2 regions of the Kitasatospora sp. NPDC058218 genome follow, and region 2 is predicted to be linked to the other one. Evidence: riboswitches for the same ligand, from Rfam matches in the RefSeq annotation. Region 2 holds a riboswitch; the other holds the start of a gene.

Region 1 (9,760 bases), on a different contig from region 2:
AGGTCGTGGCTGACCAGCAGCACCGCCGTGCCGTGCTCGCGCTGCAACTCGCCCAGCAGGTCGAGGACCTGCCGCTGGACGCGGGCGTCCAGCGCGGTGGTCGGCTCGTCGGCGATCAGCACGTCGGGGTCGTTCATCAGCGCCATGGCGATCATCACCCGCTGGCGCATGCCGCCCGAGAAGAGGTGCGGATGGTCGCGGACCCGGGCGGCCGGGATGCCGACCCGGTCCAGCATGGCGGCGGCCCGCCGCCGGGCCTCGGCACGGCCGGCGCCGGGGTGGTGCAGCCGGTACATCTCGGCCAACTGCGCGCCCACGCCGTGGAACGGGCTGAGCGAGGTGAGCGCGTCCTGGAAGACCAGGGCGATTCGGCCGCCGCGCACCTGGCGCAGCACCTCCTCGTCCGCGCCGACCAGCTCCTGGCCGCCAAGCCGGATCGAGCCGGTGACGGTGGTGGTGCGCGGGTCGTGCAGGCCGAGCACGGCGAGGCCGGTCGCGGACTTGCCGGAGCCGGACTCGCCGACCAGGCCGAGGACTTCGCCCCGGGCGAGGTCGAAGGAGAGGCCGCGGACGGCCCGGACGGGCGCGCCGCCGCGCGGGTCGGCGAAGGACACCGACAGGTCGCGGACGCTCAGCACCGCTTCGGTGGAGGGGGTCATCGGAACACTCCAGAGGGGGTCAGCTGAGGCGGATGCGCGGATCGAGCCAGGCCACCGCGAGGTCGGCCAGGGCGACGAACAGCACCACGAAGCAGGCGGCGAGCAGCACGGCGCCGACCACGGCCGGCAGGTCCTGCCCGGAGACGGCCTCGGCGGCGAAGGTGCCGACGCCGTTCAGCCCGAACACGGTCTCGGTGATCACCGCGCCGCCGAGCAGCGCGCCGGCCTCCAGCCCGAGCAGCTGCACGAGCGGGCCGGCGGCGCCGCGCGAGGTGTACTTGAGGTGGGTGCGCAGCCGGCCGAGGCCCTTGCCGCGCGCGGTGCGGACGTACTCCTCGTTCATCGTCTCCAGCAGCTGGGAGCGCGAGAGCCGGGCGAAGACGGCCGAGTTGACGAAGCCGAGGACCAGCCAGGGCAGCAGCATCCCGCCCGCCCAGGCGGCCGGGTCCTCGGTCGGCGGCGTGTAGGAGGGCAACGGCAGCAGGCCGGTCGAGTAGACCAGTGCCCACTGGGCGACGTACCCGAGGAAGTAGATCTGCACGCTGGCACCGACCAGGGTGAAGCCGGATAGCAGCCGGTCCGTCCTGGTCCCGTGGCGCAGGGCGGAGACGAATCCGGTGCCGAGGCCGAGCAGCACCAGGACGGCGAGCGCGCCGGCGGTGAGCGAGAAGGTCACCGGCAGGTGGTCGACCAGGGCCTCGGTGACGGGCTGGTGGAGCCGGTAGGAGTAGCCGAGGCAGGGCGCCTCGCAGTGGATGACCGAGCCGTCGACGTCGGCGATGTCCCGCCCGGCGACGACCCCGGCGAGGTAGTCGGTGTACTGGGTGAGCAGCGGCTGGTCCAGGCCCATGCTCTGGCGGACGGACGCGACCTGGCCGGAGTCGCAGCGCGGGCCGCAGGCCGCGCGGGCCGGGTCGGCGGGGGCGGCGTAGAAGAGGGCGAAGGCGGCGGCGGAGACCGCGACCAGGACGGCGAGGGCCTGGAGGGTCCGCCGCAGGGCGAAGGAGAGCATGGCCGGTCCGGGGTCGAGGAGGGGACGGGAGGAGGGAGGAGGGGAGGGCGAGCGGGAGGAGGGGCGGAAGGGGGGCCGGCGGCCCGGCCCGCCGCACGGGCCGAGCCACCGGGGGCGTCAGGACGTCAGGACTTGAGGTAGAGCCAGGCCAGGCTGACCGAGCCGTAGATCGGGTGGACGAACGCCCCGCCGACGTTGCTGCCGCGCAGCTGGTTCATGGTCGGGTAGGCGAAGGGCAGCACCGGCACGTCCTTCATCACGGTCTGCTCCAGCGCGTACAGCTCCTTGGCCTTGGCACGCGGCTCGCCGATCTGGTTGATCCGGTCGATCTCCTTGTCCACCTCGGCGTTGTGGTAGCGGGCGGAGTTGAGGTCGCTGTTGGCCCGGCCGTCGAAGGAGAACGGGACCAGCGTGGACGGGGTAGGCCAGTCGACCGAGCTGGTCTCCTCGAACAGGTCGTACGGGGAGTCGGCGCGGTGCGCCTCGTCCAGCAGCGCCTTGGCGTCGATCGGCTTCGGCACGATGGTGATCCCGGCCTTGGCGAAGCCCTCGACCAGCACCTGGGCGACCCGCTGCCCGTTCGGCGTGTTGGCGTACGCGTAGGTCAGGGCGGCCGGCGGCTGCTTGGCCTTGGCGAGCTCCTGCTTGGCGGCCTCCGGGTCGCCCTCCGGCTTGGCCGGGTACAGGTCGTACTTCTGCCAGTCGACCAGCGCGGGGGAGCTGAGCGTGGTGGCCAGCTCGCCGACCCGGGTGCCGCCCTGGACCTGGCGCGCCTGCTGGCGCGGGTAGGCGAGGTGCAGCGCCTTGCGGACCTGGACGTCCGGCACCCGCTCGTTGTTGATCACGAGCTGGGTGACGAAGGCGCCCTGCCGGCCGGAGACCACCAGCTCCTTGGCCTCGGGGTCGGTGTCGACGCTCTGGTAGAGCTCGGGGGAGAGCTGGGTGGCCACCGTGGTGGCGTCGGCGCCGCCGTCCCGGCCGGAGAGGATCTCCTGGTTGATGTTGAGCGCCTCCTTGCCGAAGGTGAAGACGAACTTCTCCGGGTACTGGTTGCGGATCGGGTCGGTCTCCGCCTTCCAGTGCGGGTTGCGCTCCAGCACCAGCCGGGTGTTCTGGACGTGCTCGGCGATCCGGTACGGGCCGCTGGAGAACGGCAGGCGGTCGTAGTCCGTGCCGGTGTCCTTGTCCTTGCGCACCGGGGAGGAGGAGGACTGCGCGGCCATGTACGGCACGTCGGCCTGCGGCTGCGGGAAGTGCAGGACGAGGGTGCGGTCGTCCGGGGTCTCGATCGCGGCGAGGTCGCCGTCCTGCGGGCCGCCGTACTTCTTGCGGGCGTCGTCGTAGCTGGCCTCGCCGGTGAGCCACTGCGGCCAGTACGGCGGGCCGACCTCGTAGCCCTTGCCGAAGGAGCGCTCGATGCCGTACTTGACCTGCTGCGAGGTGATCGGCTGGCCGTCCTCCCAGGCCACGCCCTCCTTCAGGCGGTACGTCCAGGTGCGGCCGCCGTCGGCGGAGGTCCCGGTGTCGGTGGCGAGGTCGCCGACCAGCTTGGCCTTGCCGTCCACCACCTGGTACTGGGTCAGCTGGCGGCCCCAGAGCAGCGAGGTGTTGTACGCGGCGCCCGCGTAGACCTTCTGCGGGTCGAGGTGGCGGAAGTCGGTGGTGTTGTAGACGTTCACGGTGCCGCCCGGGCGGGCGCCGGGGACGGCGGGGGCCGGGCCGGCGCTCTCCTTCTCGGTGCCGAGCGCGGCGGTCAGCGGCGAGGATTCCTTGGCGGCGCCGGCGCCGGCGCCGGAGGTGGAGCCCGCGCCGGCCGAGCAGGAGGTCGCCAGCACCGCGGTGGCGATGACGGCGAGGGACGGTTTGATCCAGCGCATGGCGAATCTCTCCTTGCCCCGGGGGCGGGGCGGCTAGGTGAAAGGGAGGAGGGGAAGCGGTTCCGGGAGGAGGGCCGCTCCTCGGCGGAGGGGCCCTCCCGAGGGGGAGGGCGGGGCCGGTCCGAACGAGCGGACGGCGGTGCTCAGCGGGCGGCGCGCGGGTCGAGTGCGTCCCGTACGGCGTCTCCGAGCAGGTTGAAGGCGAGCACGAAGAGCAGCAGCGCCACGCCGGGGAAGAACATGTACGTCGGGTCGGCCTGGAAGACCTCGGAGCCCCGGGCGATCATCCGGCCCCAGTCCGGGATCGGCTCGTTGATGCCGACGCCGAGGAAGGAGAGCACCGCCTCGGAGGCGACGAAGGTCGGCACCGCCATCGTCGCGTGCACCAGGAGCTGCGCCCGGACATTCGGCAGGAGTTCACGGAACACGATATGGAATCCGCTCGCGCCGAGGGCCCGGGCGGACTGCACGAAATCCCTTTCCCGGAGTGACCGCACGGAAGCCCGGAGGGAAAGCGCGAGTGGAATCCAGCCGAACGCGGAGAACACCAGGATCAGGACCAGGAACTGCATCCACTCGGGCTCGGCGGTGTCGGGATCGACCAGCCGGGACTGGATGACGGGGCTGAGCGCGAGCAGCAGGAGCAGCGTCGGAAAGGCCAGCAGCACATTGGAGAGGAAACCGAAGAGCCGGTCGGTGATCCCGCCGAGGTAGCCCACCGCGACTCCGGCCAGCACCCCGAGCGTGGTGGTGACGGCGGCCGAGGCGAAGGCGATCAGCAGCGAGGTGCGGATCCCGTAGAGCAGCTGGGTGAGGACGTCGCGGCCGAGCCCGGGCTCCAGGCCGAACCAGAAGTCGCCCGAGATCCCGCCGTTCGGTGCCATCGGCAGCCCGCCGTCGCTGAGCAGGCCGGGCGTGTTCTGGCCGTAGTGCTCGACCGGGTTCCTGCCGTACAGGGCGGCGATCAGCGGGGCGGCGAGCGCGAGCAGCAGGAAGAGCAGGACGACCACGAGGGCGGTGGCGCCGACCCGGTCGCGCAGGATCCGGCGCAGCGGGCCCCGCGGGGCCGCCGCGGTGGCCGGCGGCCGTCCGGCGGGGGCCTCCTCGGGGGGTGCCTGGCCGGCGGTGTCGGCTCCGGAGGGCTCTGTGACTGTCTCGACCGCTGCCATGAGAGGCGTACTCCCCGAATTCTCCGCCGCCCCGTGGGTGAGGGTGCGCTGGTGTGCATTTCCGGACCGGCCCCGCGGGGGTTTCCCGGTGGCCTGCCGAACGCCATCAGATCGGACACGGCCGGACTTCCGCAAATCATTCCCGGCAGAGTTCGGGTGCAATGTTTCGGGGATTGTGACGGCTTCATTCCGTTGCAATACTGCCGTTGCAGAAGAACGGGCATAGCGGGGCAAAAGCTCCGGTCCGTCCCGCATTCTGAGACCTCCGCCACATCCGCCGGCGCATTGGTACGATCCCGGTGAGTCGCGACTGGCGCGCACGGATGGAATCGACCATCGGGAAGCGGCTCCGTGCACCCGCACGCCATGTTGCCGAGCGCCTGGGCCGTCCGTACTCGTCCATCCGTCACGAGGAGACCGCCTTGGCCACCCCTGCGACCCCCGCCACCCCCGCCGCGCCGCACACCGCCGCCGGCGCCACCGCCAACACCGCCTTCCGCAGCGCCCTCGACGTCGTCCGCGAGGTGGAGCCGCGGATCGCCGCCGCCATCGGGCAGGAGATCGAGGACCAGCGCGCCTCGCTCAAGCTCATCGCCAGCGAGAACTACGCCTCCCCGGCCGTCCTGCTCGCGATGGGCAACTGGCTCAGCGACAAGTACGCCGAGGGCACCGCCGGCCGCCGCTTCTACGCCGGCTGCCGCAACGTCGACACCGTCGAGACGATCGCCGCCGAGCACGCCCGCGCGCTCTTCGGCGCCGACCACGCCTACGTCCAGCCGCACTCCGGCATCGACGCCAACCTGACCGCCTTCTGGGCCGTCCTCTCCCAGCGCGTCGAGAGCCCCGCCCTGAAGCGCGCCGAGGTCCGCAACGTCAACGACCTCACCGAGCAGGACTGGTCCGAGCTGCGCCGCGAGCTCGGCAACCAGCGGATGCTCGGCATGTCCCTGGACACCGGCGGCCACCTCACCCACGGCTTCCGGCCGAACATCTCCGGCAAGATGTTCGAGCAGCGCAGCTACGGCACCGACCCGGTCACCGGACTGATCGACTACGACGCGCTGCGTGCCACCGCCCGCGAGTTCCGCCCGCTGATCCTGGTGGCCGGCTACTCCGCGTACCCGCGGCTGGTCAACTTCCGTACGATGCGCGAGATCGCGGACGAGGTCGGCGCGACCCTGATGGTCGACATGGCGCACTTCGCCGGCCTGGTCGCGGGCAAGGTGCTCACGGGCGACCACGACCCCGTCCCGCACGCCCACATCGTCACCACCACCACCCACAAGTCACTGCGCGGCCCGCGCGGTGGCATGGTGCTCTGCACCGCCGAGCTGGCCGAACACGTCGACCGCGGTTGCCCGCTGGTGCTCGGCGGCCCGCTCTCGCACGTGATGGCCGCCAAGGCGGTCGCCTTCGCCGAGGCCCGCCGCCCCGAGTTCCGGACGTACGCCCGGAGCGTGGTCGACAACGCGCAGGCGCTCGCCGAGGGCCTGCTGCGCCGCGGCGGCACGCTCGTCACCGGCGGCACGGACAACCACCTGGTGCTCGCGGACGTCTCCGGCTACGGGCTCACCGGCCGTCAGGCCGAGGCGGCGCTGCTGGACTCCGGCATCGTCACCAACCGCAACGCCGTCCCGCGGGACCCGAACGGCGCCTGGTACACCTCCGGCGTCCGGCTCGGCACCCCCGCGCTGACCACTCGGGGCCTGGGCGTCGCCGAGATGGACGAGATCGCGGCCCTGATCGACACCGTCCTGCGCGGCACCGCCCCCGTCACCACCGCGGCCGGAGCCCCCTCCAAGGCCCAGTACCTCCTGGACGACACCCTGCGCGAGGGCGTCGCCAATCGCGCCGCCGACCTGCTCGCGGGCTTCCCCCTCTACCCGGGCGTCGAGCTGGTCTGACGCCTGCGCGATCGATGCCCGAGGGGGCCCGGCACCGCCGGGCCCCCGACGTCCTCCGTGCCGCCTCAGTACTGCAGCGACTTGTGCTGCAGGAACTCCGCCAGGCCGTGCCGGCCCAGTTCGCGGCCGAGGCCCGAGTTCTTGTAACCGCCGAACGGGGCCAGCGGGTTGAAGCGGCCGCCGTTGAGGTCGACCTGGCCGGTGTCGAGACGGCGGGCGAAGGCGGCGGCGGTGTCGGTGTCCGCCGCCCAGACGCCGCCGGCCAGGCCGTACTCGGTGCCGTTGGCCAGTTCGGCGGCGTGTTCCTCGTCGCGGTAGGCCAGGACGGCCAGCACCGGTCCGAAGACCTCCTCCTGAGCCACCGTCATGTCGTTGGTGACATCGGCGAGTACGGTCGGCCGGACGTAGAAGCCGGTGTCCAGGCCCGCCGGGGCGTCCGCGCCGCCGACGACCAGACGGGCGCCCTCGGCGAGCGCGCCGGTGATGTAGCCGCGCACCCGCTCCCGCTGCCGGGCGCTGACCACCGGCCCGATCCGGGTCCGCGGATCGGCCGGGTCGCCCGGGAGGTACTTGGCGGCGGCCTTCGCGGCGAGCGCCACCGCCTCCTCGTACTGGTCCTGGTGCACCAGTAACCTGGTCCAGGCGCTGCACGTCTGGCCGGAGTTGGCGAAGACGTTGGCGACGTTGACGTTGACCGCACGGGCCAGGTCGGCGCCGGGCAGCACCACGTTGGCGGACTTGCCGCCCAGCTCCAGCGCCACCCGCTTGATGCCCCGGCCGGCGGTCTCGGCGACGGTCCGGCCGACGGCGGTGGAGCCGGTGAACGAGACCACGTCCACCTCCGGGTGCCCGACCAGTGCCGTCCCGGCCGCCGCGCCGGTACCGGTCACCAGGTTGAACACCCCGGCGGGGAAGCCGGCCTCGTGGACCAGTCGCGCGAACAGCCGGGCGACCAGCGGGGCGTCCTCGGCGGGCTTGAGCACCACCGGGCACCCGGCGGCCAGGGCCGGCACGACCTTGGCCACGATCTGGTGCAGCGGATAGTTCCACGGCGTGATCGCCGCGACGACCCCGGCCGGCTCGGCGAGCACCACCGAGTTGCCGATCCGCTCCTCGAAGGGGTACTCGGCGAGCAGCGCGAGGTACGAGCCGGCGACGGCCAGCGGCAGGCCGGCGTGCACGGCGGTCGCGAAGCCGATGGGCGCGCCCAGTTCGGCGACCACGGTGGCGGCTATCTCCTCCTGGCACCCGGCCAGGCCGTCCCGCAGCCGGGTGAGCAGCGCCAGCCGGTCCTCGCGGGAGGTGGCGGCCCAACTCCGGGCCGCGCGGCGGGCGGCGGCCACGGCGGCGGCCACGTCGGCCGTGCCGCCGGCGGGGACGGTGGCGAGCACCTGTTCGGTCGCCGGGTTCAGTACCGGGATCGACCCGGCGTCCAGGGAGGGCCGCCATTCGCCGTCGATGTACTGGTCGCCGTAGTGGGTGCCCTGCTCCGCGTCCTGCTGCACCGGGTGGTCCTCTCGTCCGATCGTCCGCTTAACGAGCGTCGCTAGCCAAAGGGCCAGTCAAGGGCGCCCGGGCAGCCCGGCGCAAGAGCCGGATCCCCCCGGACCGCCACGCCCCTGACGAGCGCCGGCCCACGCCCCGCGCCGAGCACGCCCCACGCCCCGCGCCACACCCGCCCCCGCCCCGCGCGCCGGGCCCTCCCGCAGCCGCTCAGCGCGGCGCGAACCGCGCCGTGTACTCGTCGAACGGCTCGATCCCGACGGCCGCCCGCCGTTCGTCCAGCCGCGCCGGCTCCTCGCACGGCCACGGCACCGGCCGCCCGTCCGCCACCGCACCGATCTGGGTGCCGTACCGCTGCTCCCGCCCCTCGTTCACGGCAAGCCGGTCGGCCAGGAAGGCCAGGTCCCGCGCGCTCGCCGCGCCGTCCGCCACCGCGGCCGTCATCAGGGACACCGCCCGGCGCTGCACGTCGAGTTGGCGGTCGGCGTGCTGCGCGATCAGCCAGGCGGCCCGGGCCGCCTCGGCGCCGACCAGGGGCTCCGCCGGCCAGCCGTGCGCGGCCATGACCGCCCCGAGCCGGTCGCCGTTCCGCGCGGTCAGCCGCCGCCAGGCCGCCTGCTCCGCGAGGTCGGCGCTGTTGGCGAGATGGGTGGCCGCCTGGTCCTCGGCCATCATCCCCAGCAGCTCCGCGGCCAGTACCTGTCCTGCCGTGGTGGTCATTCTCCGCTCCCGTCGTCCGCGGCCCCCCGGTCCGGGGCGGCCCGGGACAACGGTAGGCGCGCGCGCCGCGACGAAGATCGTTCCGCTGGATGGTGACAAACCGGGCGCGCGGGCGGCAGTATGGACGAACCGGCCCTCCCCGGGCCGCTGTCTCCCCGAGTGCTCAGAATCGCGCATTGGACGAAAACACCCGCGCGACATCTCCTCAACTCCGGACAGCGGGCGGTAGATTGCGGCGCACTCCGGCGCGCGTGGCTACCGTGGGCAGCGGGTTCGAGCGGCGTCCGTCCACGCCGGTCCACAGGCTGCTCCGGAAACGCCGGGCGGTGACCTCCGTCGCCGGCTCGTGCACCCCGTGCCGCGCGTGTCCGCGCCGGAGATCGTTCCCACTGGTCGTCCGCACCGTGTAAGGAGCAACTTCGTGACCGACGCCGCGTTGAGCGCCGAGCAGCACCGGCCCACCGAGCCGGCCCTGCTCGATGACGTCCCCGGCTGGTTCTGGGACCACGACCGTCACCTCTTCGAGTGGTTCCTCGGCCGCCAGGGGAGGACCGGCGTCACCGGTGACCTGCTGGAGATGGGCGCCTACCTGGGGCGCAGCGCGATCGTGATCGGCGGCCACCGGCAGCCCACCGAGAGCTTCACGGTCTGCGACCTGTTCGACCTGGACGCCCCGGACGACGAGAACGCCGCCGAGATGTCCATGTCCTACCGCAAGTCGCTGACCCGGACGGCGTTCGAGTCCAACTACCTCTCCTTCCACGACACGCTTCCGGAGATCATCCAGGCGCCCACCTCGGTGCTCGCCGACGGCCGCCTCCCGGCCGGCGCCTTCCGCTTCATCCACATCGACGCCTCGCACCTGTACGAGCACGTGGTGGACGACCTCCGGGTGGCCCGGGCGGCGCTGCAACCG
Region 2 (9,760 bases):
CCAGGGGCCGGAGGCGGCGACGCGGACTGTGAGAAGCGGATGGCGGGCGCGGGTCGCGGCCAGTGCCTCGCGCAGCCGACCGGGGGTGGTCCGGCCCCGGATCCGGCCGGTGATAGCCACGTTGACGGGCAGTACCTCACCCACCGCCCAAAGGAGGCGCTCGGTGGGTGACAGACGTCGTGGCTTCAACTGATTCACCGGTAGGAGGCCAAAGTGGTGGCCAGCCCCTCCGGGAGAGCCACCGCCGGCACGAACGGCAGGCGGCCGACGGCGCTCGTCCAGGCGGGGTGCTGAAGCTCGGCGACCTTGTCCGGGTTGACGAGGGAGATGCCGGTCAGCCGGCCGGCGTGGCCGACAGCTACGGCCAGGAGTGTCGGAATGTGGATCACACGGGGCGGGCGGCAACCGAGTACGGCCGCCGTGACGGCACCGATGTGCTCCCAACGGTGCTCGACCCCGTCGCTGACGTGATAGACCGCGCCTGCTTCACCGCACTCGGCGGCGGTGAGCAGGGCCCGGCAGAGGTCGTCCACGTGGAGGAGCGAGTAGCGGCGCGGGCCCGGGCGACCCACGGCGGGGAGCACTCCGGCCCGGACCGCCTTCACCAGTCTCGGTCCGAACTCACGGTCGCCGGGGCCGTAGACGATGGGCGGGCGGACGACGACACCCGGGAGCCGGTCGGCGCTCGCGCGCAGTGCCAGCTCGCCGCCAAGCTTGCTGCGGCCGTACGCGGATACCGGTGTCGGTGGGTCCTGTTCGCGCCGCTGCCGTCCAGGGCCCGCGGCAGCGAGGGAGGAGCAGAGCACGAGGCGCGGCGGTTCCGCGAGGGCGGCGAGAACGGCACAGAGTCGGCCGGTGCCCTGGGCGTTGACCTCGGCGTAGCCGTCCGGGCTACGGGCCTTGGTGACTGCGGCGAGATGGATGACCCGGTTGACGCCCTCGGCAGCCGTGGCCAGACCCGCGCCGGTGGCGAGGTCGCCCTCGACCGTCCGGAGCCCGGGGAAGACTCCGGGGATCCTCCGCCCGCCCCGGACGAGGGCGGTCACCTCGTGCCCCAAACGGACGAGGTGGCGGACCAGGCACTGCCCGACGAAGCCGGTCGCACCAGTGACGAGGTACCTCATACGGTGTATCTCACGGGCTGTACCCCCTGCGGTGTACTTCGTCCGGTGCGCTCGTACAGGCGGTGGATGCGGAAGAGGATGCCGCCGGCGCCCTTGGCATGGCCGTTGCTGTGCCGGTTGTCCTCCAGGACCCAGGAGATCTCGGTCTCGGTGTGGCCGAGTCGGAACGAGGCCCGCTGGGTCTGCGCGAACATGGCGGCGGCGAGGCCACGGTTGCGATGCTCCCGCTTGATGCCGCAGGCCACGACGCGGGTCCGCTGGATCCTGCGGGTGGCGCGGGCGATGCGGACCAGTCCGATGGGCACGCCGTAGCTGGTGAGTCGTCCGCGGGCGGCCCGGAGTGCCTGGTTGGAATCGGGAAGGCAGAGGAGGAAGCCTGCGGGCTCACCGTGCACTTCGGCGATCTGCACCAGCTCGGGCCTCAGGATCGGCGTGACGCCCCGTACGAAGTGCGTGAATTCCCGGTCGGTCATCGGCGTGGCGGCGTAGTTCTGCGACCAGGCGTCGCTGTAGATGTCCCTGACGATGGCCATGTCGACATCGAGGCGGTCCGGGTCGAGCGCCCTGACGCGGACGCCCGGGGCGGCCAGAGCGCGTTGCGCGGCGCGGCGGAATCCGGCGGGAGGCTCGCCGTCGGCCGGCATCGGGACCCGCCAGGACAGCAGGTCCTGGGCCTTGGTGAAGCCGCAGTCCTCGAAGAGCCGTGGATAGTACGGGGGGTTGTGCGGCATGAGCATGGTGGGCGGGCAGTCGTAGCCGTCGACGAGCAGTCCGCACTCGTCGTTGACCGAGAAGCTCAACGGGCCGAGCATCCGGCTGAGTCCCCGCTCGCCCAGCCAGTCGGCCGCGGTGTCGAAGAGGGCAGCCGCCACCGCGGGCTCGTCCACGCACTCGAAGAGCCCGAACTGGCCGCAGTCGAGGTCGCCCCGCTCCTGGTGACGAGGATCGACGACGGCGGCGATCCGGCCCACGACCGTCTTGCCACGCCGGGCGAGGAACAACTGGACCGTGCCCACCTCGAAGAACGGGTTGCGCCCGGGATCGAGAAAAGCACGCCGCTCACGCTCCAACGGGGCAACCCACAGCGGATCATCGCGGTAGACGGCGTACGGCAGCCGGACGAAGGCGGTGGTGTCGGCGCGATCCCGTACGGGGGTGACCATGACGGGAGGACCGTCGGCGGAGTGGCCGACGGTGACAGCAGGGCCGGAAGCGCGGGCGGTCATCAGACGTGCACCGGCATCGAGTTCGGGTGCGAGCCCACAGCAGCGGCGCGACCCACTGCTACAACGGCGCCTCCGGCGGAAATCACCCCAAGGCGGCGGCCCGCGGCGGCGAAGGCGCCGAGGATGCGCGCCAGGTGTTCGTCGGTGTGCGTCGCCTGCACCGTCAGGCGGATCAGCGCCCGGCCCACCGGCACCGCGGGAGCAACCACCGCACTGGTGAACACGCCCTCGGCGAGGACCTCCTCCCACATCCGCGCGCACAGCCCGGCCTCGCCGATGTACACGGGGATGATCGGGGGGACCACCGCCCTGGTGGTCCCCGTGTCGAAGCCGAGCGCCCGCAGCCCGCTGTCCAGCCACCCGGCCAGATCGAGCACGCGGGTGCGGCGTTCCGGCTCCACCTCGACGATGTCCAGCGCAGCGAGCGCGGCCGCGACGGCGGCGGGCGTCATCGAGGCGCTGAAGAGCAGCGAGCGTGCGGTGTAGCGCAGATAGCCGATGATCTCGGCGGGACCCGCGAGGAAGCCGCCGATCGAACCGAAGCACTTCGAGAAGGTGCCGGTGTACAGGTCGACTGCGTCCGGCACGCCGAAGTGCTCCGCCACACCCCGCCCACGGACCCCCAGCAGTCCGATGTCGTGGGCACCGTCGACCACCAGCCTGGCCTCGTGGCGGCGGGCGAGCGCGGAGATCTCCGGCAACCGACACAGGTCCCCCTCCATCGAGAACAGCCCGTCGGTCACGATCACTTTGCCGGCAGCGGGATCGGCGGTCACAAGCTGCCGCTCCAGACGCGCCATGTCCGAGTGGCGGTACGGGCGCTTGCCCGCCCAGCCGAGCCGGATGGCGTCCATGAGGGAGGCGTGGTTGGCCATATCGCTGAAGACGAGGTCACCACGGCCGAACAGCGGGGCAAGCGCCAGGTTCGCCTGGAAGCCGGTCGTCGTGACGATCGCCGCCTCGCAGCCGAGGAAGGCGGCCAGCCGGGCCTCCAACTCCTCGTGCAACGGCAGCGTTCCGCAGAGCGCACGGCTTCCGGAGCAGGACGCGCCGTAACGCTCCGTCGCCCTGGCAGCGGCGCCCGTAACTCGTGAATCGCCCGACAGTCCGAGGTAGTCGTTGCACGCCGTCATAACCACGCGCTCGCCCCGGACCCGAGCCTCGCCATCCCTGGCCGACAGGGCTTGGTAGAAGGGTCTGAACCCGGTGTCCACGAATGACGGGGCAGATGACGAGAGGTGTTTGTCGAAGACATCCGCCATGAGGGCCCTGCTTTCACCTCGGGTGACACTCGCGATACAAAGCGTGAAATCTACTCGGGTGCCCACGCTTCGAGCCAGCCGGATGGCCCCCTGTCACCTGACTGGCGGGGCGCACGAGCCGCGCCGGACGACGGCGAGGAACGCGGGGATGGGCTACCGGAGAAGGCAGGGGACAAGACCGTGAGACGGATCGCCCTGATCGAGGTGTACTGGCAGCGCGTCCCGGTGCCCGGCGCGGACTTGCACGGCTGGCAGATCTGCTGGGACACCCACGCCGTCATCCCGCTCGACTCATAGGGCGCCAAGGCTCCCGGGGCCGGCCGCAGGGCAGCCCCGGGAGGCCGAACAGCTGCCCGGGGCTGTCCCGTGGACGGGTCACTTTCGCCAGACCAGGTGGTGCGTCACCCCGCTCGGGCTGGGCACGACGTCCAGGTGGAACCGGTCGAGCAGCTCGTGCCGCCGATGCTGGCCCGGTATCCGGCGGCGGTCCGCGCCGACGGCCGAACGAGCCTGATCTCGTCATAGTGGTGCAGCGTGCGGACGCTCACGCCGGCCAGCTCGGCCACGCGTCCCACGGTCCAGTGATCCTTCACGGCACCGACCGTGCAGCCTGACGCCACGTGAGGGTCAAGAGCATCACCCGAGGGGTGCGCCGGGGTCAGCCGGCGTCCCACGACCGGCGGAGGGGCCAGCTGCCGGGTCGGCCGGTACCCGGTCGGTGCCCGGGTGCCGGCTGCGCGCCTCAGGGCCGGCGGCCGCTGCCGCGGGCGCCCCGCGGGCGGGTGAGGGTGAAGCGGTCGACGGGGACCAGGTCGCCGTACGGGCCGCTGACGGAGTAGTAGGTGACGGCGATGGTGGTCCGGCCGCCGCGTCGGCCCGGATCGACCTCGAAGGCGGCGAAGCCGTACGGGTTGTCGGCGTCGCGGAAGGCCGACCAGGGCGCGTCCTCGGTCACGTACACCGGGGGCCGCTTGCCGGTGGCCGGGTCGGCGGCGCCGACGCCGGTGATGACGCGGGCCTTGGGGGGATCGAAGAAGAGCCCGTTGGAGGGCGCGGAGGTGCCACCGCCGCCGATCACCATGTGGACGGTGCCCCGGGTGGTGTCGATCGTCCCGGTGTCGGTGGCGACCGGGATCGGGGTGCGGGTGTCGGTCGGCTGCTGGCCGCGGATCGGGTGCGAGCGTTCGTAGTGGTGCTCGTGACCGCAGACCACCAGGTCGACGCCGTACTTGTCGAAGAGCGGTACCCAGGTCTCGCGGATGCCGAGATCGGCGCCGTTGAACCTGTCGGCGGTGGAGATGACCACCTGGTGCATGCAGACCACGATCCAGTCGATCTCGGGATCCGCGTCGGCGGCGGCCAACTCCCGCTCCAGCCAGCGCTGCTGGGCCCCGCCGGAATACCCGTGGACGTAGGAGTTGCCGCCGTCCTGGTAGACGACGTCGTCGTTGTTCAGGCTGATGACGCGGACCGCGCCGGCCGTGAACGCGTACCAGAGGCCGCGCAGTTCGTCGTCGCCGCCGGACGCGGGCAGGTCGAAGTAGGTCTGGTAGGCGCCGTAGCCGATCGGGCCGTTGCCGCGCTCGTTCTCGTGGTTGCCGGCGGCGGGCATCCAGGGGCGGTGGCGGGCGGAGCGGCTGTTGTTCTCGAACCAGTCGGACCAGGTGCGGACCCGGTCGGTGGCGAGGTTGGCGTAGCAGAGGTCCCCGTTGACGAGGTGGAACAGCGGGGCGACGCGCTCCACTCCGGCCGTGGTGTCACCGGCGGCGGGGCTGCCGAGGTTGTCGTTGACGAAGCCGGCCGCGGTCCGCTTGCCGAGGGTGGGAGTGCCCTGGTCGCCGAAGCTGGTGAAGGTGAAGGAGCCGGTCCGCCCGCGCGGTGCGGTACGGACGGTGCCGAGCTCCGGGGTGGCTCCGTCGTGGAGTGCGGCGTAGACGTAGTCGGTGTCGGCGGACAGGCCGGTCAGCCGGGCGTGGTGGACCTGGACCTCGGTGCCGGACGCGCCGTCGCGGTAGGTACTGGTCGAGGCCTGCTCGGTCCGGCCGAAGCCGCCGTGCGAAGTGCCGTACATGACGCGCGGGTTGGAGACCGAGGTGGTGGTGTGCCAGGAGACCACCACCTCACGCGAGGCGTCCGGGCCGAACTGCAGGTGGAGGCCGGCGACGCGCGGCGCACCGGATCGGTCCGGCCGCTGGAACAGCAGCGGGGAGGCGGCGGCGGGCGCGGCCGCGATGCCGGAGAGGGAGACGGCGCCGCCGAGACCGACACCGGTGGCGCCGGCCAGGAGCCCGCGCCTGCTGACGGGGGGTTGTCCACTGGAAGCGTTCATGACCGTCAGGCCTATCGCACGGAGGTGAACCGCACGGGGCCGGCCGCGTGAACTCCCCACCCACCACGCACGCGGGCGGTGCGTCAGGACGGCGGCGCGGGCGCGCGCGAGAACACCCGGTGCGGCGTCGCCGCGGGCACCGAAGCCATTGGGGCCCGGGATTCGGCACGTGAGGAACGCGCGGGTCGGAGCGCGCACCGGGCCCGGGTCCTCGTGACGGCGCGTGGTCCGCCGTCACGAGGACCCGTGGATCAGCTCAGGCCCAGCTGACGTGTCGCGGCGTCGACCGTCTGCGCGAGGAGGACGGCGATGGTCATGGGGCCGACACCGCCGGGCACGGGGGTGATCAGGCTCGCCCGGTGCCGGGCGGCCTCGAAGTCGACGTCCCCGACATTGCCCGGGTTGTAGCCCGCGTCGATGACCACGGCACCGGGCTTGATGTCCTCCCCGGAGATGAAGCGCGGCCGGCCGACCGCGGCGACCAGGACGTCGGCCTCGCGCACGATCGACGCCAGGTCGGTGGTGCGGGAATGGCAGTAGGTCACCGTGGCGTCCCGCCCGAGCAGCAGCATGCCCACGGGCTTGCCCAGGATGGCGCTGCGTCCCACCACGACGGCACGCCTGCCGGCGAGGTCGACGCCGTACTCGTCCAGCAGGCGCATGATCCCGCCCGGCGTGCAGGACACGAAGCCGGGGAGCCCGAACCCCATCGCCGCGAAGGAGTTCATGGTCACCCCGTCCACATCCTTCGCCGGGGCGATCGCCTCGAAGGCGGCACGCTCGTCGATGTGCGGTCCCACCGGGTGTTGCAGCAGGATGCCGTGCACCTGCGGGTCCTCGGAGAGAGCACCGACGGTCTCCACCAGGCCGCTGGTGCTCACCGAGGCCGGCAGGGCCACATGCCGTGACAGGATGCCGGCCTTCTCGCAGCGGGCCTGCTTCATCCGGACGTAGGTCACCGACGCCGGGTCCGCTCCGACCAGCACGGTCGCCAGGCAGGGGGAGATCCCCGTGCGCCGGCGAATGTCCGCGGCGGCCGCCGCGCTGGATTCGGTGATCCGGCGGGCGAGGTCGGTGCCGTCCATCAGCCGGGCCGTTCGTGTCTCAACCACGTGTCACTCCTGGGCTTCACGGTGAGGCGCCCAGGCGCGCGGCATCGACGAGATGTCGGACCGCTCCCCGGTGGTTCTCCACCTCAGCGCCAGTCACGGCCCGCCCCCACCCTAGTCGACGGGGCTGGAGGCGGGCACTGCCGAAGCGGCGACGAAACGGTCGACGCCCGCCGACGCCCGGTGCGGGGGCCTGGCCGGGTGCCCGACCGCCCCGCTGCCGCCCGGAGTGCCGGGCGGCAGCGGGGCGGTGGCCCGCCGACTCCCCCCGACTCCGGCAGGGCGGCGCGGCCCCGAACGGGACGAGAGTTCGCCGGGTCAGTTCTGCGCGAGGAGTTCGAGGGTGTCGATGACGCGGTTGGAGAAGCCCCACTCGTTGTCGTACCAGGCGACGACCTTGACGTGCTTGCCGTCCACGCGGGTGAGGGCGGCGTCGAAGATCGAGGACGCCGGCTCGCCGGTGATGTCGCCGGAGACCAGCGGCTCGTCGGAGTAGTCGAGGATGCCCTTCAGCCGGCCGTCGGCGGCGTCGCGGTAGGCGGCGAGGATCTCCTCGCGCGTGACCTCGCGGGCCACCGTGGTGTTCAGCTCGACGAGCGAGCCGACCGGGACCGGTACGCGGATCGAGTCGCCGGACAGCTTGCCGTCGAGGTTCGGGAGGACCAGGCCGATGGCCTTGGCGGCGCCGGTGGTGGTGGGCACGATGTTCACACCGGCGGCGCGGGCGCGGCGCAGGTCGCGGTGCGGGCCGTCCTGGAGGTTCTGCTCCTGGGTGTAGGCGTGCACCGTGGTCATGAAGCCGTGCTCGATGCCGGCCAGTTCGTCGAGCACCGACGCCAGCGGGGCCAGCGCGTTGGTCGTGCACGAGGCGTTCGAGACGATGACGTGCGCGGCCGGGTCGTAGGCGTCGGTGTTCACCCCGAACGCGAGCGTGACGTCGGCGCCGTCGGAGGGGGCGCTCACCAGGACCCGCCGGGCACCCGCGTCGATGTGCGCGCGGGCGGCCTCGGCCGAGGTGAAGCGGCCGGTGGACTCGAGCACGAGGTCGACACCGAGTTCCGCCCACGGCAGGGCGGCGGGGTCGCGCTCGGCGAGGACCTTGATGCGGCGGCCGTCGACCACCAGGTCGGTTCCGTCGACCGAGACCGGGCGGTTGAGGCGCCCGAGCGAGCTGTCGAACTTGAGTAGGTGGGCAAGGGAATCGGGCGCGGTGAGGTCGTTGATGGCGACCACTTCGAGGTCGCTGCCGCGTTCGAGCAGGGCACGCAGGCTGTTGCGTCCGATACGACCGAAACCGTTGATGGCGATGCGGGTCATTGGGGTCTTCCCTTCCGTTCGTTTCGCTCTCCATGCTCGGCGTTCGAACGAACCCCGGACAGGGGCTGGATCGACAGGGTGCGCAAGGATCTCGCCATACCTGTCGCCACCGACCGCAAGGATCTCGCCAGTGCGGATCCCGCCGGCCTCCGTGGCCCGCGAGGGACCGGAGGATCGGCCGGTGGGGGGATCAGCGGGCGGGGGATCAGGACAGGTGATCAGGAGGCGGGGGCCGCGAAGGTGTGGCGGTACTCCGTGGGGGAGGTCCCGAGAATCCGCTGGAAGTGCAGCCGCAGATTCGCCCCGGAGCCGAGCCCCACCCGGTCCGCGATCTGCTCCACCCCCAGATCGGTCCGCTCCAGCAACTCGCGCGCCAGGTCCACCCGGGCCCGCAGCACCCACTGCATCGGCGTGTAGCCGGTGTCCTCCACGAACCGCCGCGAGAACGTACGGGCCGACACCCGCGCGACACCCGCGAGGGCCTCCAGGGTCAGCGGCTCGGCGAGGTGCGCCAGGGCCCACTCGCGGGTGCCGGCGAACAGGTCGCCGAGCGGTTCCGGCACGCTCCGGGGGACGTACTGGGCCTGCCCGCCACTGCGGTACGGCGCGGCCACCAGCCGCCGCGCCACGTGGTTGGAGAGCCCGACCCCGTGGTCACGCCGCACCAGGTGCAGGCAGAGGTCGATGCCCGAGGCCGCGCCCGCCGAGGTGAGCATGTCGCCCTCGTCCACGAACAGCACGTTCTCGTCCACCGACACCAGCGGGTGCTGCTCGGCGAGGGCCTTCGTGTAGTGCCAGTGCGTCGTCGCCTTCCGGCCGTCCAGCAGCCCCGTCGCCGCCAGCGCGAACGCCCCCGTCGAGATCGCCGCCAGCCGCGCCCCCCGGCGGTGCGCGGCCACCAGCGCCCGGACCACCGCGGCCGGTGGCTCGGTGGCCGCCGGATCCCGGTACCCGGGCACGAAGACGGTGTCCGCCTGCTCCAGCGCGTCGAGGCCGTCGGCCACGTGGTACGCGAGTCCGTCCCCTCCGGTCACCAGCCCGGGTGCCGCCCCGCACACCCGCACCTCGTAGGGCATGCTCGGCCGGCTGGAGAACACCTGCGCGGGAATGCCCACGTCGAGCGGTTTGGCGCCCTCCAGCACGAGCACGGCGACGCGGTGATTCCTGCGAGCCATCGGACTCCTCCTGTCCCGCCGGCCGGCCGGGCCCCGTCGGACCCGTGACCTGGACGCCCCCTAACGCAAGCATCCTGCCATCAGCCGGCATCGGTCGGCACCGGGCGAGACCCGCCCGGACCGAGCACGCACCTACCGAGCAGGCCCGGAGCGCGACCCCCCGCGCGGCCGGGCTCGGAGTGACCGGGTCACTCCGTCACGGGCAGGCACTCGGCGAG

The links. Region 2 has a riboswitch for ZMP and ZTP ahead of ACFVYI_RS38625 (bifunctional 5,10-methylenetetrahydrofolate dehydrogenase/5,10-methenyltetrahydrofolate cyclohydrolase). Riboswitches for the same ligand answer to the same signal wherever they lie in the genome.
Region 1: another riboswitch for ZMP and ZTP. It lies ahead of ACFVYI_RS14590 (glycine hydroxymethyltransferase); the one in region 2 lies ahead of ACFVYI_RS38625 (bifunctional 5,10-methylenetetrahydrofolate dehydrogenase/5,10-methenyltetrahydrofolate cyclohydrolase).

Annotation. Positions count from the first base shown of each region.
Region 1 is NZ_JBHVWC010000019.1:80,850-90,609, reverse strand. Features, by position in the region: gene ACFVYI_RS14610 (dipeptide ABC transporter ATP-binding protein) at 1-659, opposite strand, end outside; gene ACFVYI_RS14605 (ABC transporter permease) at 679-1,671, opposite strand; gene ACFVYI_RS14600 (ABC transporter substrate-binding protein) at 1,797-3,548, opposite strand; gene ACFVYI_RS14595 (ABC transporter permease) at 3,692-4,717, opposite strand; ZMP/ZTP riboswitch at 5,014-5,110, shown strand; gene ACFVYI_RS14590 (glycine hydroxymethyltransferase) at 5,140-6,621, shown strand; gene ACFVYI_RS14585 (aldehyde dehydrogenase family protein) at 6,687-8,126, opposite strand; gene ACFVYI_RS14580 (DUF6624 domain-containing protein) at 8,335-8,844, opposite strand; gene ACFVYI_RS14575 (class I SAM-dependent methyltransferase) at 9,266-9,760, shown strand, end outside.
Region 2 is NZ_JBHVWC010000090.1:24,063-33,822, forward strand. Features, by position in the region: gene ACFVYI_RS38590 (condensation domain-containing protein) at 1-120, opposite strand, end outside; gene ACFVYI_RS38595 (NAD-dependent epimerase/dehydratase family protein) at 195-1,124, opposite strand; gene ACFVYI_RS38600 (hypothetical protein) at 1,121-2,350, opposite strand; gene ACFVYI_RS38605 (aminotransferase class I/II-fold pyridoxal phosphate-dependent enzyme) at 2,350-3,612, opposite strand; partial or broken gene ACFVYI_RS38610 (deaminase) at 3,988-4,065, opposite strand; partial or broken gene ACFVYI_RS38615 (MerR family DNA-binding transcriptional regulator) at 4,068-4,187, opposite strand; gene ACFVYI_RS38620 (purple acid phosphatase family protein) at 4,355-5,941, opposite strand; gene ACFVYI_RS38625 (bifunctional 5,10-methylenetetrahydrofolate dehydrogenase/5,10-methenyltetrahydrofolate cyclohydrolase) at 6,193-7,026, opposite strand; ZMP/ZTP riboswitch at 7,075-7,160, opposite strand; gene gap (type I glyceraldehyde-3-phosphate dehydrogenase) at 7,369-8,367, opposite strand; gene ACFVYI_RS38635 (GlxA family transcriptional regulator) at 8,586-9,542, opposite strand; gene ACFVYI_RS38640 (dienelactone hydrolase family protein) at 9,731-9,760, opposite strand, start outside.